Regions from separate parts of the Paenibacillus sp. EKM301P genome, predicted to be linked through region 3. Evidence: predicted binding sites of a transcription regulator. Region 3 holds the regulator's gene; each other region holds the start of a gene.
What was found. The regulator Rex, encoded in region 3, represses fermentation and respiration genes when NADH is low (regulators of the CRP and FNR family bind a similar motif). The targets are predictions, from matches to a motif close to TTGTGAAATATTTCACAA.
Positions count from the first base shown of each region.

Region 1: adhE (bifunctional acetaldehyde-CoA/alcohol dehydrogenase) is a predicted target of Rex. The motif match lies at 2,439-2,456, and genes of this name have one in related genera.
Region 2: HFD99_RS18670 (cytochrome ubiquinol oxidase subunit I) is a predicted target of Rex. The motif match lies at 2,511-2,528, and genes of this name have one in related genera.
Region 4: nirB (nitrite reductase large subunit NirB) is a predicted target of Rex. The motif match lies at 2,242-2,259, and genes of this name have one in related genera.

Region 1 is NZ_JAALFM010000001.1:343,749-347,941, reverse strand. It holds gene HFD99_RS01785 (dioxygenase family protein) at 646-1,413, shown strand; gene HFD99_RS01780 (Crp/Fnr family transcriptional regulator) at 1,556-2,272, opposite strand; gene adhE (bifunctional acetaldehyde-CoA/alcohol dehydrogenase) at 2,532-4,193, shown strand, end outside.
Region 2 is NZ_JAALFM010000008.1:103,824-108,016, reverse strand. It holds gene HFD99_RS18680 (cache domain-containing sensor histidine kinase) at 1-549, shown strand, start outside; gene HFD99_RS18675 (response regulator transcription factor) at 542-2,191, shown strand; gene HFD99_RS18670 (cytochrome ubiquinol oxidase subunit I) at 2,596-4,002, shown strand; gene cydB (cytochrome d ubiquinol oxidase subunit II) at 3,989-4,193, shown strand, end outside.
Region 3 is NZ_JAALFM010000001.1:117,076-121,268, forward strand. It holds gene HFD99_RS00515 (cell wall elongation regulator TseB-like domain-containing protein) at 31-555, opposite strand; gene HFD99_RS00520 (amidohydrolase) at 593-1,894, opposite strand; gene HFD99_RS00525 (redox-sensing transcriptional repressor Rex) at 1,881-2,534, opposite strand; gene dinG (ATP-dependent DNA helicase DinG) at 2,562-4,193, opposite strand, start outside.
Region 4 is NZ_JAALFM010000012.1:102,006-106,198, forward strand. It holds gene nirB (nitrite reductase large subunit NirB) at 1-2,134, opposite strand, end outside; gene HFD99_RS21395 (spore germination protein) at 2,451-4,106, shown strand; gene HFD99_RS21400 (GerAB/ArcD/ProY family transporter) at 4,132-4,193, shown strand, end outside.

The sequences.
Region 1 (4,193 bases), 230 kb from region 3:
TTTTTTATTTTGTGATAGGTAGTACGGCTTAATAGCTTTTAGCACGGCCTGCTACTGAGAATACTCCGGCTGTTGTACGGCGGGGGACACGGGATTGAATATCCAGTGCGGCTGTACGAAATGTGCCTAAGCACGAGTGGCAAAGTCTTCCTGCATAAATGGGAGAACGGCAAGACTCGCAAGGATAATCAAGCTGACTGTATGTGGAGGGAAATTTGCCTGCTCTTACCCAATCTGTGAGCAAATCCATAGGTGTGCTAGTCACATCACTGAGTTGGCGGGTATGAGTAGAAGGATGCCTCCATAGATAGTTAGAACAGCGGTCAAAGAATATATTTTCTTCTTGAATACAAGTGCTACACAGGTTTCTAAGATTTTGACGGAAAATGGAACCGCATTTTGGGCAATTCGAAGTATGTATCTCCATAGAAACCAGTCCTTTGTATCGGAATATAGTAGTATTTTAAAATTTATTAGTTACATATTACTATGACTTTATACCTATATCAATCTTTATTTAAAGAAATTGCTGATCTTTGAGTATATGCTGGCATCGAGATTGACATTACTCTATTACTTATGTATTATAACTTACATAAAGTTACTATATGAATAAAATAAACTGTATACGATAAGGAGATTTTAATGATACCATCTTTATTTTTAGCCCACGGATCACCTATGCTTGCTATTGAACAGACGGACTATACTGCATTTTTAGAGCAGTTGGGGAAAAGCATTCATCCTAAGGCGATTGTTATCTTTACAGCTCACTGGGAGACACAAATGTTAACGATTAGTTCAATGGATGACATATACGATACAATTTATGATTTTGGAGGTTTCCCACCGGAACTGTACGAAGTGAAATATCCAGCACATGGTTCTGTTGAACTAGCTAATAAGTTGAAAAAGTTATATGAACAAAACGGCATCGAGGTACAAACTGATCATGTGAGAGGACTGGATCATGGTTCCTGGACATTGTTGCATCGTATGTATCCTGAGGCAGACATTCCGGTAGTTCAGATTTCCGTAAATCCGTACCTCTCGCCCAAAGCACAATTTGCCATTGGTGAAGTGCTGCGTGAGTTGGGAGAACAAGATATTCTGGTCATTGGCAGTGGCGTGACTGTCCATAATCTGCGTATTGTCAAATGGGGAGAAACGAAAACGGAACGTTGGGCAATTGATTTTGATGACTGGATTATCGAAAAAGTGCAAAGCGGAGATATAGAAGCTTTAGATCACTATGAAAGCGAAGCGCCGTATGCTCGTCAGGCTGTACCTAGAGCAGAACACTTTGTACCGTTGTTTATTGCAATGGGTAGTGGCGACCCTGCAAACAAAGCTAAGGTCATCCATAGAAGCTATGAGATGGGAAATTTAAGTTATCTATGTTTGCAGTTTTAAAGTGGGTAGGCAGAAGAAGGTCGAGTTATGTGCTTTGTTACTGTCCCGTCCGTTCTCTAAAAAATGGGGAGTGGAATAAAATTAGGGAGTGTTATAAGCTAATAATGGCTTACAGCACTCCCTTTTACATTAAAAAAATTTATTATATCCGGCAAATCTCACGTGGGCACAATTCACAATGACATACACCTTGCAGCATTTCCAAATCCTTGACAACAATCATACCATTATCGTATTCGACTGCATTTTTCTTACGCAGATCACTGAGCATCCGATTTACACTTTCCCGGGTAGCACCGATCATATTTGATAAGTCAGTATGAGTAATCTTTTTATGAATCAGAATATAGTCGCCGTGAGGCTCACCATAGGTGTTGCATAGTCGGATGAGTGTGGAACATAGAGCGCCAGGCTTGCCGTACATCATCAAATCGCGGAACTTGGTCTGGGTAATGCGGTGATGCGATCCCATCCATTTCATAAAGTCAATCGCAAAATCACAATGCTGACAAATAAGCAACTCCAAATCTGTATGATCGATTACGCCAATATCACTGTCCTCCAGAACCTCAGCAGAAAAGGAATGCTTAGTGCCGAAGAAAGGATCAGCTTGACCAACAAGATCGCCGCTTTGATACATATATAGAATAAGTTCCTTACCCTCATCCGTTGTTTTGGTCACTTTTACGCGTCCGCGCTTAATATAAAACAGCTTATCCGCTGTATCTCCTTCCCAGAACAGATGCGAACTTTCTGGCATAACTCGATCTTTCATCATCACTTGCAGCCGGTTGAAGCTGGCCTCCGAGAAGCAACAGGTGTTGCCGCGGGCTTCCATTACATTTGTAGGGTTTCTCATCGTCCATTTCCCCTTTGTATCCTATGTTATTTTATCTGCAACTTGATCAATTCAAATTCATTATATACCTGTGCAATGCGTTTTTGGGGCAAGATGAGGGGGTAAAAGTGGCAGAATTCCAAACTTTGTGATTTAATTCACTTCATAAAATAAAATTTTAAATAGATTGTGAAAAAAATCACAAAATATCTTAGAAAGCTGTGTTACGATCAGTGCGTGAACAAGAGATAGTACACGAGATAACAGGAGGATGAGGGAAATGGCTGTTAAAAACGAGGTTATCCAAAAAGAGCAAAGCGCAGAGCAGTATATTCAAACGCTGATTGACCGGGCGAACCGGGCACAGCAAGCTTTCATGAGTATGAATCAGGAGCAGATTGACGAAATCGTACAAGCTATGGCACTCGCAGGGATGGATAAGCACATGCACCTCGCGAAGTTGGCTGTTGAAGAAACAGGACGCGGTGTGTACGAGGACAAAATCACCAAAAACATGTTTGCAACAGAATATGTCTACCATAGCATCAAAAATGAGAAAACCGTCGGTGTCATTGAAGACAATGACTTTGATAGTTTTCAAAAGATAGCTGAACCAGTCGGTATTATCATGGGGATTACTCCAGTAACAAACCCAACTTCGACTACGATGTTCAAAGCGTTAATTGCCATTAAAACACGTAACCCAATCATTTTCGGCTTCCATCCATCTGCTCAATCGTGTAGTGCGGAAGCAGCTCGCGTCTTGCTTGAAGCAGCTGTTAAACATGGTGCTCCAGCGGATTGTATTCAATGGATTGAAGCACCTTCGATGGATAAAACAAATGTACTGATGAACCACTCTGATGTAGCGTTGATTTTGGCAACTGGTGGATCAGGCATGGTTAAGGCAGCTTATAGCTGTGGTAAACCTGCACTTGGCGTAGGTCCTGGTAACGTACCTTGCTTTATTGAGAAAACAGCCGATATCAAACAGGCCGTGAACGACCTTATCCTTTCTAAATCTTTTGATAACGGTATGATTTGTGCTTCGGAACAAGCTGTAATTATTGAAGAGCCTATCTTCGAGCAAGTGAAGAAATTGATGATTGCTAATGGTTGCTACTTTGTAAATAAAGAAGAGGCAGCTAAGCTCACTCAAGGAGCTATGAATGTAGAAAAGTGTGCAGTGAACCCGGCCATTGTCGGCCAGTCTGCTGTAAAAATCGCTGAAATGAGCGGTATTACAGTACCGGCAGGAACCAAAATTTTGGTCGCTGAAATTGAAGGAGTAGGAACCAAATTCCCATTATCTGCGGAAAAATTGAGTCCGGTATTGGCTTGCTACAAAGTAAAAAATGCAGAGCAAGGTATCCAACGTGCTGCTGAAGTCGTAGAGTTCGGCGGTATGGGTCACTCGTCAGCAATCCATTCGCAAGATGAGGATGTTATTGCTCGCTTCGCAGATCGTTTGCAAACAGGACGTATCATTGTAAATGCACCTTCCACACATGGCGCAATCGGTGATATTTACAACACCAACCTTCCTTCGTTGACACTTGGTTGCGGTTCGTACGGTCGTAACTCGACTTCGTCGAACGTATCTGCAGTTAACTTGATTAATGTGAAAAGGGTGGCGAAACGGACGGTGAATATGCAATGGTTCAAAGTACCTTCCAAAATCTATTTTGAAAAAAATTCGACACAGTATCTTGCTAAAATGCCTGATATCACACGTGTAGCCATTATCACTGACCCTATGATGGTGAAACTCGGATATGTGGACCGTGTCATCCATTATTTGCACCAGCGTCAAACACCGGTTGCTATTGAAGTGTTCTCCGAAGTAGAGCCAGATCCATCGACAGTTACGGTAGAGCGCGGTACTGAAATGATGAGACGTTTCCAACCGGATTGCATCATCGCACTCGGTGGCGGTTCGCCA
Region 2 (4,193 bases), on a different contig from region 3:
CTGAATGGGGAAGCGGAGATAGCAACGACGGTTCGTTTGCTTGGCAGGCTGATGCGCAGGAATCTGGAGATTGGCAGTGGTAAAACAACCGTATTACAGGAGCTGGATATGGTGCGATCCTATTTGCAAATTCAGCAGTTCAGGTTTGGAAATCGTTTGGTCTATGAAGTGAATTTGGAAGAAAGCGCGAAGGACATGTCGATTCCTCCCTTAATCATACAACCGTTAGTGGAAAATGCAGTCATTCATGGCCTAGAAAATAAGGAAGAACCAGTTACCGTAAAGGTAGATATCACAATAGAACAAAGAGAGCTGCACATTAAAGTGGCTGATGATGGAATTGGCATGGAGGAAGAGCAACTGACCCGTCTGTTGGATCGGATCACGGGTGCGGAGGAGCCGGAAGGGAGCAGTATTGGTCTACGCAATGTTCATCAACGTCTGACATTGATGTATGGTGAACGTTATGGTCTGCATATTGAAAGCGCATTACAGGTAGGAACAACCGTATACTTTTCCATACCAAGGGAGGAAGCGCCGAATGTATAAAGCGATGATTGTAGATGATGAGCCTGCGATCCGTGAAGGACTGTCTTCCATTATTGACTGGGGAGATTGTGGCTTTCGCATCGTCGATACGGCTGAGAACGGACGCGAGGCTTTGGAAAAGTTCGGAGAGCATCGACCGGAACTGGTCATTGTAGATATTCGTATGCCTGGGATGAGTGGGTTGGAGGTTATACAAAGCATACGCCAAATGAATGGGGAGCCGTATCACTTTCTCATTTTAAGCGGATATGCAGACTTTAATTATGCTAGGCAAGCCATGGGATTCGGGGTGGATGGTTATTTATTGAAGCCCGTTGATGAGGAAGAAATGACGCTGGAGCTAAAGCGAGTACGGCAAAGCATTGAAAACGAAAAGGGAGATGGAAAGTGGGGGAGTCCGTCTTCGCATGAGCGCGATTGGATCGAAGCATTGCTGTTTCCGGTTCATGGAGAACATGCTCGTAATGCTGTAGAACCCAGCCATCGTGCATCCAAGCAGGCTGAACACCAAAACGGCGGTGGAAAACACGGACAACAGCCAGCGTTACCAGCCTTGGACTGGAGTAGCTATCAGGTGATTCTGCTGGATTTGCGTATACCTGACTGGGATCGGCAAGCCCGGCAGTTGGCAGCAAAGCAGCGGCTGGCCGAATTGTGTCGTGAGCAGGGTAGAGGCATTGTGTTTGAGGCTGGAATATATACGGGCCTATTGCTTCCCGCCATGTTAAAAACGGAAAAAGATGCTGTTCAGTTGCTGGCTGCATGGCGACAGGAGCTAAAACCGTGGGTAAATGAAATCTATGGGGCTGCCGGCGCTCCGGTAGACATTCTTAAGGAGATCCCCAAATCTTTTGAGCAGGCGTTACGATTATTGGAGCGTACGTTTTTGTTCCGGGCAGAAAGAGTCATGCTTCCCGGCGACCTACATGAATGGGAGACAGTCCCTGCTGAAATGGATGAAGCGTCTGACAGAGCATCAGATGATCCCATGCGTTATGCAGAAAAGCTGTACTACGCGCTGGATATGGCTAATGGTAAAGCGGCGACCCGTGTCATTAAGGACATGGAAGTCCAATTTCCCCAGATTTATCGTACAGAATCTGCAATTAAGGCGGCCTTCGCTCAGACGTTCACACTCGCACTGAACAAATATGCAGCTGGACAGGAACACAGCCGGACCGTGCTGGAGGAGCATTCCAACTTGATTACCAATGTATATGCCTATTCAACATTGGGCGAGCTGGTGGATCACTCGCTCGAACATGTGTTGCAGTGGATTGGCCAGACTGATACGGGTGGCAAGGAGATCATCATGAAGCAAATGATTGACTTTATACATGGTCATTATGATGAAAATTTGCGACTGGAGTTACTGGCAGATATGTTCAATTACAATAGTGGGTATTTGGGCAAACTGTTCAAAAGTCATACAGGCGAGGCTTTTAATGCCTACCTGGATAAGGTAAGGATTGAGCGAGCAAGGGAATTGCTTGCACAGGGGATTAAGGTACACCAAGTGGCGGGCCGTGTGGGATATGCGAATGCAGATTATTTTCATAGTAAATTTAAAAAGTATGTTGGAATGTCACCTTCCTCCTACCGTAATCAGGTCCAAAAGAACGGAGGAACAGATGGCTGTTGATCGATTCCCTAGGTTTAACGTTATGAAGTCTCTCTTGCAGATGTCGGAGGTATATCCTCCGCATGAAGAGAGGCTCTTTTTTTATATATTGAAAAAAGACGAATCAATAGAAAATGTCACATTGATTATGGATTTTAGGGCATTTTCATAAAAATGCCATCGTTATGACACAACTTTGACACGATGTTCACATTTTTGATTCTATTTCATTTAAATTTATTCTATATAATGGGGATAATCTGAAGCCCGGTTATGGCAACCATGGGGAAGTTAGCTAAGTGAGTCATTTCCTAAAAAAGTGACGGTTTCATATGTAACAATGTGAATACAATCACAAATATAAAAGACTTCAGATCACAAACATTAAATCATTGTTAAGGGAAGTACAGAGGAGGAGCAGCATCATGGACGTATTGGATTTGGCACGGTTGCAGTTTGCAACCACTACGATTCTTCATTTTGTTTATGTGCCAATCTCCATTGGATTGTCATTGTTGGTGGCAATTATGGAGACTATGTATGTTATCAAGAAAAAAGACTTGTACAAAAAAATGGCTCAATTCTGGGGAACGTTTCTGCTGATTAACTTTGCGCTGGGCGTAGTTACCGGAATTTTGCAGGAGTTCCAGTTCGGAATGAATTGGTCGGACTTTTCCCGTTTTGTCGGTGATGTATTTGGTACACCGCTAGCGATTGAAGCATTGCTTGCATTTTTTCTGGAATCAACCTTTATCGGCCTATGGGTATTCGGCTGGGAAAGACTATCCAAAACTGTCCATTTAGTTTGCATGTGGCTAGTAGCGATTGGTACGATGCTCTCGGCTTTGTGGATTTTGGCTGCTAATTCATTCATGCAACGTCCCGTAGGATATGGGGTTGTAAATGGCCGTGCAGAAATGCAAGATTTTGCTGCTTTGTTAACGAACGAGCAGCTTTTGTGGGAGTATCCTCACACCATCTTTGCTGCTATTGCAACTGGAGCTTTCCTCGTAGCTGGGATTAGTGCTTGGAAGCTGATGCATAAAAAGAATATGGACTTCTTTAAACCTTCTTTTAAATTGAGCATTATTGTTGCATTAATCTGTGCCATTGCTATTCCTTTGTTTGGTCATGGACAGGCTCAATATTTGATCAAAACACAGCCCATGAAGATGGCAGCCAGTGAAGCTCTGTGGGGAGACAGTGGCGATCCAGCGCCTTGGACGATTATTGCCAATATTGATCCTGATAAGCAGGAAAATACCTTTGAGATTAAGGTTCCGTTTGCACTGAGCTTTCTGTCGTATAGCAAGTTTTCCGGCTCTGTGCCTGGTATGAAGGAGCTTCAAGCACAGTATGAAAAGACCTACGGTCCGGGTGATTATATTCCGCCTGTCCGTACGACCTTCTGGAGCTTCCGCATTATGATTGCGGCAGGCTGTGCCATGATTGCACTTGCTCTGTACGGAGCTTATCTGAGTTTTCGACAAAAATTGGAGGGCTCCCATCGTTGGTTCTTCCATCTTATGCTGTGGGGGATATCGCTCCCATTCATTGGCAATACCGCGGGCTGGATCATGACAGAAATGGGACGTCAGCCGTGGACTGTATTTGGTTTGCTGCAAACAAAAGATTCTGTTTCACCTACCGTTGTAGCAGGAGAAGTGTTGTTCTCACTGATTGCATTTACGACGTTGTATCTCATTTTAACGGGTGTATTGGCATTCCTGTTTGCTCGTACCGCTCGTAAAGGCCCAGATATGGAGCCGCATCAGCATACGGTAATTCATGATCCATTTGCTCAAGGGGGTGACAGCATTGTCGTTAAATGATTTATGGTTCTTATTGATCGCTGTGCTGTTTACAGGCTTCTTTTTTCTAGAGGGCTTTGATTTTGGCGTAGGGATGGCTACGGGATTAGTGCCGCGTAATGACCAACAAAAACGTTTGATGATCAATACGATTGGTCCATTCTGGGATGCCAACGAAGTGTGGCTGATTACAGCAGCAGGTGCGATGTTTG
Region 3 (4,193 bases):
AAGCCACCAATCCACACTCTTAACATGGTGCTAGTAATTAGGCAAAGTATACTTTATCCCCGTCGATGCTCCATCTGAGAAACGGTAAAAGGTATAGTTGTGATGGCTTTCATCATCGTAAAACAGTTGCCATACATATTCGCCATTGAACACACTCGGTTGGAGCCTTACAATTTTTGCATTTGGAAGTTGCTGCTGAATTATTGCTGTCATTTTTTGCTCGTCGACTCCGTTTTTCATCAGCTCGGTATGAACACCACTTGGATCTGCGGCAGGTATGTTAGGTTGCCCCTCCATTTTTTGAAAAGGAACCCACACCATTATATTTTCATTCTGTGCGTTTTTTCCTTGAACTACCCAATATATCTGATCCCACACAGACTTCCAAGTCTGAGTCGTGCTAACCAGACCACCTGATTGCTTGGCCTTCATGATAGCGGCATTTTTCTCAGCCACCTGGTCTTGAGTAACATACGAATAATACCAGAAAATGCTGACCAGGATCAGTATTACGGCCAAAATGGCGACCGCTATCCATTTCTTCTTATTTTTCAAACCTGTGCTTCCTCTCTAAGGGGATGTGACACCTAAATTAGCGCGACAGCAGCCCTTCAAAGGCGGCTTGTGCCTCATGTTTGATACGTTCCTCGTCCATCGTCAGGCATTCGCCATTTTTCACAACCTGACGGCCGTCTACCCACACATGAGCCACGTCTTTGGCACTTGCAGAGTATACGGCATGGGAAATAAGATCTGTACGCGGCAAGAAATGGGCCTGATCCAGATCTAGCGCGATAAAGTCAGCCTTATTGCCTGCTGCCAGCGCTCCTACCTCTTTTAAACCAATCGACTTTGCACCATACTCTGTTGCCAGACGTAGTGCTTCATTTGCAGGAACTGCCGTTGGGTCGCCAGATACTCCCTTGTGAATGAGTGCTGCCAGACGCATTTCCTCGAACATATCCAGGTTATTATTGCTGGCAGGACCATCTGTTCCGAGTGAAACAGTAACTCCTGCACGCAGCAATTCAGGCACTCTAGCTACACCACTTGCCAGCTTCAAGTTGCTGCCTGGATTATGCGATACCGCCACACCTCGTTCCGCTAACAAAGCTATTTCTTCGTCGTTCAAGTGAACGCCGTGGGCAACAAGTGAAGGACGGGAGAAAAAGCCAAGCTTATCTAGGTGTGCAACTGGACGCAAGCCGTAGTCGCGTACGTTTTGTTCAACTTCGGCGATCGTCTCGGACATGTGCGTATGCAATGGTAAATCGAGATCATGTGCTGCTTGAACAAATTTCTCAATAAACGCAGGCGGGCATGTGTATGGGGCATGAGGAGACATCATTGTTGTGATACGTCCGTCTGCTTTTCCATGCCAGTTACGCGCAAAAGTCACGGCCTCAGCTAGCTTAATCCGCTGTTCTTCTTCTGAACAGAGTCCAATGGCTCCACGCATCAAGCTTGCACGAATGCCCGACTCTTCAGCTACACGAGCCACCTCATCCATATGATCGTACATATCCAGGAAAGTCGTGGTTCCACCTTTCAGCATTTCCAGCACTGACAAAGAAGTTCCCCAGTACACATCCGTAGATGTAAACTTGGCTTCCATAGGCCACATTTTTTCCTGAAGCCACACTTGAAGTGCCAAATCATCTCCATACCCTCGCAGCAGAGACATCGCCGCATGACCATGAGTATTGATCAGACCAGGTAAAAACAATAACCCCTTGCCGTCGATTGCTTCTGTCTCTTCCTCACCCGCAGGCAAAGTCTCGCCAATGTAAGTAATACGGCTATCCTCCACAATCATAAAACCATGGATTACCCCAGCCTCGGGTCCATTCACGGCAAACGAGCCGTTTTTAATCATCCATTTATTCACTGTCATATTGTGCTTCTTCCTTTCCGTCCTCCAGATAATAAGCGAGGCTAAGCAAATCAGTTGTAAAGTCTGTGGCATGTATCCGAATGTTAGCCGGTGCCTTGAGAATGATAGGTGCAAAGTTCAAAATCGCTCCAATTCCACTCTCAATCAGCCTATCAGCTACGTGCTGTGCCTCAAAATCAGGTACAGTAATAATCCCGATTCGTATATTTTTTTCTTTCACAGTCGCTTCCAGTTCATCCATCGGCTGTACGACCAAAGTATTGATTCTGGTCCCAACCTTATCCGGGAACGCATCAAAAACCGCCACAATCTTCATATTGTCTTTTAAATAAGCATTATAGTTCGATAGGGCTTGACCCAGATTACCTGCTCCGACCAATACTACATTAATTTGCTGGTCGATTTTCAGGATATGGCGTATTTTCTCAATTAGATAAGAAACATCGTAACCGATGCCCTTCCGACCAAAATCGCCAAAATAGGCAAGATCTTTACGAATTTGGGCCGGATTCAAATCTAACCTCTGTCCCAGCTCTTGAGAAGAGACCGTAGCCACCTCCCGTTTGTGCAGTGCATTCAGATAACGTAAATATACGGGTAATCTCCGTACGACAGCCTCTGAAATTTTATCTGATTTCATACTTGCTCCCCCTAATTGTAACGGACTTTAAGTGTCCGTCCGTTGTGCCTCAGTCTCCGGGGCGGATTGGAGCCATTCGGCGATGCGAGGCACCATTTGCTCCGATGGCATATGCTCCATTTTTGGTCCCGGTAACGAGTACAAAAAGTGCTTTCCATAATAGGATTCGATCACACGCGTATCGTAAACGATGACGACTCCGTGGTCGCTCGCTGTACGTACCAATCGCCCAAATCCCTGTTTGAAGCGAATAACTGCTTGTGGTACAGACAGCTTCATAAATGGATTCTTCTTCTTCTGCTGGAGCAACTCGCTTTTGGCCTCCAGTAACGGGTGGTTGGGCGGTTGAAACGGCAAGCGAACGATAGCCAGACAAGTCAAAGCTTTCCCTGGAATATCGACGCCTTCCCAGAAGCTACTGGTTCCCAGCAATACAGAAGCTTTCGCTTCCTGAAAACGGCGGGTTAGCTTGCTGCGACTCCCACTGTCCACACCTTGTCCTAACACGGTAATATCGCTGGACGCTAACGCCTCTTTGAGCGGCTCATACACTTGCCGGAGCATCCGATAGGAAGTAAACAGAACGAGCATTCTCCCCCGCGTTGCCTGGGCAGTCGCTCCTAGAGAGCTAACGAGCATCTCTACAAAATGTGCATCTCCTACACTGCCCTTCACACTCGGAAAATCTCGCGGAATGACCAGCAACACCTGATCCCTATAATTAAAGGGTGATGGGAGCTGTGACGTCATTAATCGTCCTTGATCTGCTGCCTCCTGCAAACCGAGTTGATCGGTCATGTACTGAAACGATTTATCTACTGATAAAGTAGCAGATGTCAGAATAATACTTCTTTTTTTGTCAAAAAACATTTCTTTCAACTGGCGGCTCACATCGACGGGCACCGCATAAAATTGCAATGATTTACTACGGAATTGTCCACTCGCTTCAAGCCAATATACGGTTGTTTCATCATCGAGTCGTATAAAGAAGCGCAAATTTTCCCTAATCCCCGCCAAATCCTTAAGCAGACCCGTGATATCTGTAATGAGACTATCCGCCGCATAATCGTCATGTTCTTCCTTGACATCCAGCATCAGCTTGTCGCCCTTGCGCAAAATTTCGCTCAATGTTACATAAAGCTGATTTTCCAATGCCGCCGCCTGATCCCACTTTGCAGGCTTGGCTGACGGTTTGAGACGCGAAGAAAATTGCCCCGTTTCACCTGGTGTGGCATCAGTTCGCTCTGGTAACATGCCAAACAGCTTATCGCTTAGTAGGTCCCAAGTTTCCTTAACCTCTAACACAAGTGGGTACAACTGATCAATGACCGAGGCCCATTCCGTCGACTTCTCATGCCCCGACTTTGCCAACTGCTGACGTAACGAAGGCAATTGCCCATTCTTGCTGTCCTTGAACAATCGAGTCAGCGTATGCACGAGTGTGAAATATTTCATATGCATGCCCAGGTGCTTACCAGCTACTTCCTCTAGATGATGTGCCTCATCAATCACCAAGTGTTCATAGCTAGGCAGCAACTGATGACTTGCTTTGACGTCGGTGAACAGCTTGGAGTGATTCGTTATAACCACATCCGCTGTTCCAGCTTCATGACGTGCACGATGATAGTAGCATTTGCGGAACCATGGACAAGAACGACC
Region 4 (4,193 bases), on a different contig from region 3:
ACCGTGCTTTAATACCGCCGTTTCCACCGATAAAGATCTCCCAGCCCCCGTCATTGCCTACGATTCCGATATCTTTTGTACATGATTCCGCACAGTTGCGTGGACAGCCATTAACTGCTAATTTGAATTTTGCTGGGAAATCCAGTCGTTCAAATTTCCGTTCCAGCACTTCACCCATTCCCATCGAATCCTGTGTACCAAAACGGCAAAATTGCGATCCAACACAGGTTTTAACCGTACGAAGTGATTTCGCGTAGGCATATCCTGAAGGCATATCGAGTTCTTCCCACACTTTAGGCAGATCTTCTTTACGGACACCAATCAAATCCAGCCGCTGTCCCCCAGTTACTTTAACGACTTTAACGTTGTATTTAAGAGAAACATCAGCTATTTTCTTCAGATCCTCTGGAGTCGTTACACCGCCGTACATTCTTGGCACCACTGTAAACGTTCCGTCTTTTTGAATGTTCGCATGCAATCGCTCATTTACAAAGCGGGAATCTCCCTCATTTTCATAGGTATCTGGGTTAATCATCCCTAAATAATAATTCAGCGCCGGACGGCATTTGGAGCATCCTTCATCATTATGCCAACCCAGTACATTCATCACTTCACGCGTAGTTGTCAGCCCTTTGGTTTTGATCGCTTCCACAATCTCATCCCGGCTCAATGTTGTACAACCACATATTCCTTGCTTGGCTGACGTCTTGAAGCTGTCTCCAAGAACATATTGCAAAATTTGCTCAACCACTGGCTTACATCCACCACAGGAACGCGTAGCTCCGGTACATGCCTTAATTTCGTCGACTGTGGTTAGTCCATTTTCATTAATTGCATCCACAATCGCCTTTTTAGTTACACCGTTACAGCCACACACAATTTCGTCATCGGCCATCGTTTCAGCGGATGATGTTTTCGCCCCGTGATTGCTGCATCCAGTACCCATAAGCTGTCCATATATTTCATCTGTCATTGGCGTTTGCTGACGCACATACTTTTGAAGACTAGCAGATTCGCTCACATCGCCGAACAGTACAGTCCCCACAATTTTATTATCACGAAGCAGCACTTTTTTGTATGTGCGCTTCCACTCATCCTTTGCTACAATCACCGTATGTTCAGGCTGGGTTATGAATTCGCCAGCTGAGAAAACATCCACCCCTGAAATTTTGAGCTTGGTGGAAACTACCGATCCTGCATAACCTTCGGTATCCGCGCCTGCCAAATGTTTGGCAATTACACTTCCCTGTTCAAACAGCGGAGCTACCAGACCGTAGCAGACCCCACGGTGTTCAACACATTCCCCTACGGCATATACGTCCGGCAAGGAGGTTCTCATCAAATCATCGACCACAATCCCACGGTTCGTTTCCATACCACTTTCCACAGCTACCTGGATATTAGGCTTGATTCCGACGGCCATTACGACCAAATCTGCTTCCAGCTCGCTTCCATCCGAGAAGCGCAGTCCTTGTACCCGATCTTGACCGTACACTTCCGCAGTTTGCATTTGCATAGCAAACTTGATTCCCTGACGTTCCAGTTCTGCTTTCAACATCGCAGAGGCTTCCCGGTCCAGCTGACGTTCCATCAAATCTTCCATTAAGTGAACGACCGTAACATCCATTCCTAGGTTGACCAAGCCTTTAGCTGCCTCCAGCCCCAATAGACCTCCGCCAATGACAGCCGCCTTTTTATAGGTCTTCGCTGCTTCCAGCATGGCCGAGCAATCGGCGATATCTCGGAAACCAATAACTCCCGGTAGTTCTTTACCCGGAATAGGCAGAATAAACGATTGTGAACCAGTAGCCACCAAAGCCACATCGTAATCAATTTCCAGTCCGTCTTCGGTGAGAATCTTCTTGTGCTCACCGTCGATGCTTTTAACCATTTTTCCTGTATATAAAGTAATCCCTTGATCCGCATACCATTGCAAATCGTTCAGTATGATATCATCTATTGTTTTACTACCTTCCAACACATAAGAGAGCATGATCCTGTTATAGTTCGGATGCGGCTCACTTCCCAGGACTGTAATTTCATATTTATCTGTTAATTTTAAAATTTGTTCGACCGTATTGATACCAGCCATCCCGTTCCCTATAACCACAAGCTTCTTTTTACTGTTTATCATATACCGGTTCCTCCATTCATTCGACGATACTCCCTATCCGACGACATCTCCAACGTTCCTATGAAATTCTGTTTATGCTTCTATTTTAATACAGCAGATAGGTCTATATGTGATTTGGATCACAATGTAGTTAAAATTAAGAATAATTAGGGATTTCCCTATTCAACTTCAAGGGATAACGGTAAGAGCCGGAAATGATACAGTTCTTCGAATGAATCTTTCCAATTCATGTGTAAATACAGCCTTTATAAGGAATACTTTATGAACAACTTATATCTTATGGGAAAACGAATTGAATTGTTTGGAGGTAATCATCATGTGGTCTAAAATCATTACTTATCTTCCTAGCTGGAATACACTCTTTCAAGCTGGCCTCGCGTTGATTATTCCTTTAGGAATTTATTATATAAACACCTCGATTTATTCGTTTGTCGGCAGTAAGGGAGCCAAATCCAAACATAACGAAGGTCCCATGGATCAGCAGCATGAACCGAGCTCTAAAATTACAGGAAATTATGATTCCGACTTACAGGCAATTCGTGAAGCTATTGGCGAAAATAGTGATGTGCATTTTCGTGAGTTTATGGTGAAGAAATTTCATGCTCGGTCCATGTTAGTCTTCATAGATGGTATGCAGGATGAAAAGCTTATGAGCGAGCAGGTATTAGAGGTCTTGATGTTTGAGGGCCAGCAGGGTCAGGATCAACAGGAACAACCGGAAGGGTTAAGTAACTCTTTTATAAAAGAAAGCCTGATGCCACTTACGCAAATTAGTGAAGTTACCCGTATGGAGGAACTGTACGAGTTCATCCTTTTAGGTCATACCGCCCTATTAATTGAAGGAATGAAGGAAGCGCTACTGGTGGGCCCTCCTAATGGCGCTATTCGCTCCGTCAATGAACCAACCTCTGAAGCATTGCTTCGGGGTCCCAGAATCGGTTTTACGGAAGTATTGAGTGAAAACACTTCGATGCTTCGACGCCAGGGTTTAAATAAAAGTCTGGAAATGAAGAAATTTCAAGTGGGCAGCAGAATCAAAAAAGATCTGGTTATCGCGTATATAAAGGATATTGTGAATCCGGACCTTCTTGAAGAAGTAAGCCGCAGAATATCAAAAATAGACATGGATTTTTTACCTGAATCCGGGTATGTGGAACAACTCATCGAAGACAATTATTTAAGTCCGTTCCAACAGGCTCATAATACAGAGCGTCCTGACCGTGTTATTAATGCTTTGTTGGAGGGAAGAATAGCGATCTTACTGGATGGTACTCCCTTTGCACTTATTGTCCCGGTGACCTTCAGTATGCTGCTTCAATCTCCCGAGGACTATTATGAGCGATGGATTCCGGGGACACTATTACGTCTGCTACGGTTTAGCGGGGCTTTTATAGCGCTTATGGGGCCTGCTCTGTACATTTCTTTTATATCGTTTCATCCCGGTTTAATTCCGACCAAGCTGGTCATTAGCATTATCGGAACCCGTCAAGGCGTCCCTTTCCCATCCGTTATAGAAGTTATGATTTTGGAAATCTCTATCGAAATTCTGCGAGAGGCCGGCATTCGCCTGCCCAAACCCATTGGCCCTGCGATGGGCATTGTGGGAGGCTTGGTTATCGGCGACGCTGCTGTAAATGCGGGCATCGTTAGCCCATTCCTAGTGATTGTGGTTGCGGTTACTGCCATTTCATCGTTTTCGATACCGACATACAGTGCGGGCATTACCTTACGCCTTTTGCGTTTTGTCGGAATGTTCTTTGCAGCAATGCTGGGCATGTTTGGAACCATATTGTTCTTTCTGTTAATTTGTATCCATCTGACGAAGTTGAAAAGCTTTGGTGTACCATATGTAACTCCCTTTTCCCCTATGCGTCCAAGTGACTGGAAGGATCTGTACATCCGAGCCCCTATTTCTCTGATGAAACGAAGACCTGTCATGATGAAAACACAACAACGCAAGCGTAGATCATGATGCCCAATACGAAGGAGGAGCCACTGTGTTTAGACGCTCTGATGATAAAATCACAACGAAGCAAGGGGCTGTATTCCTGACCAATAC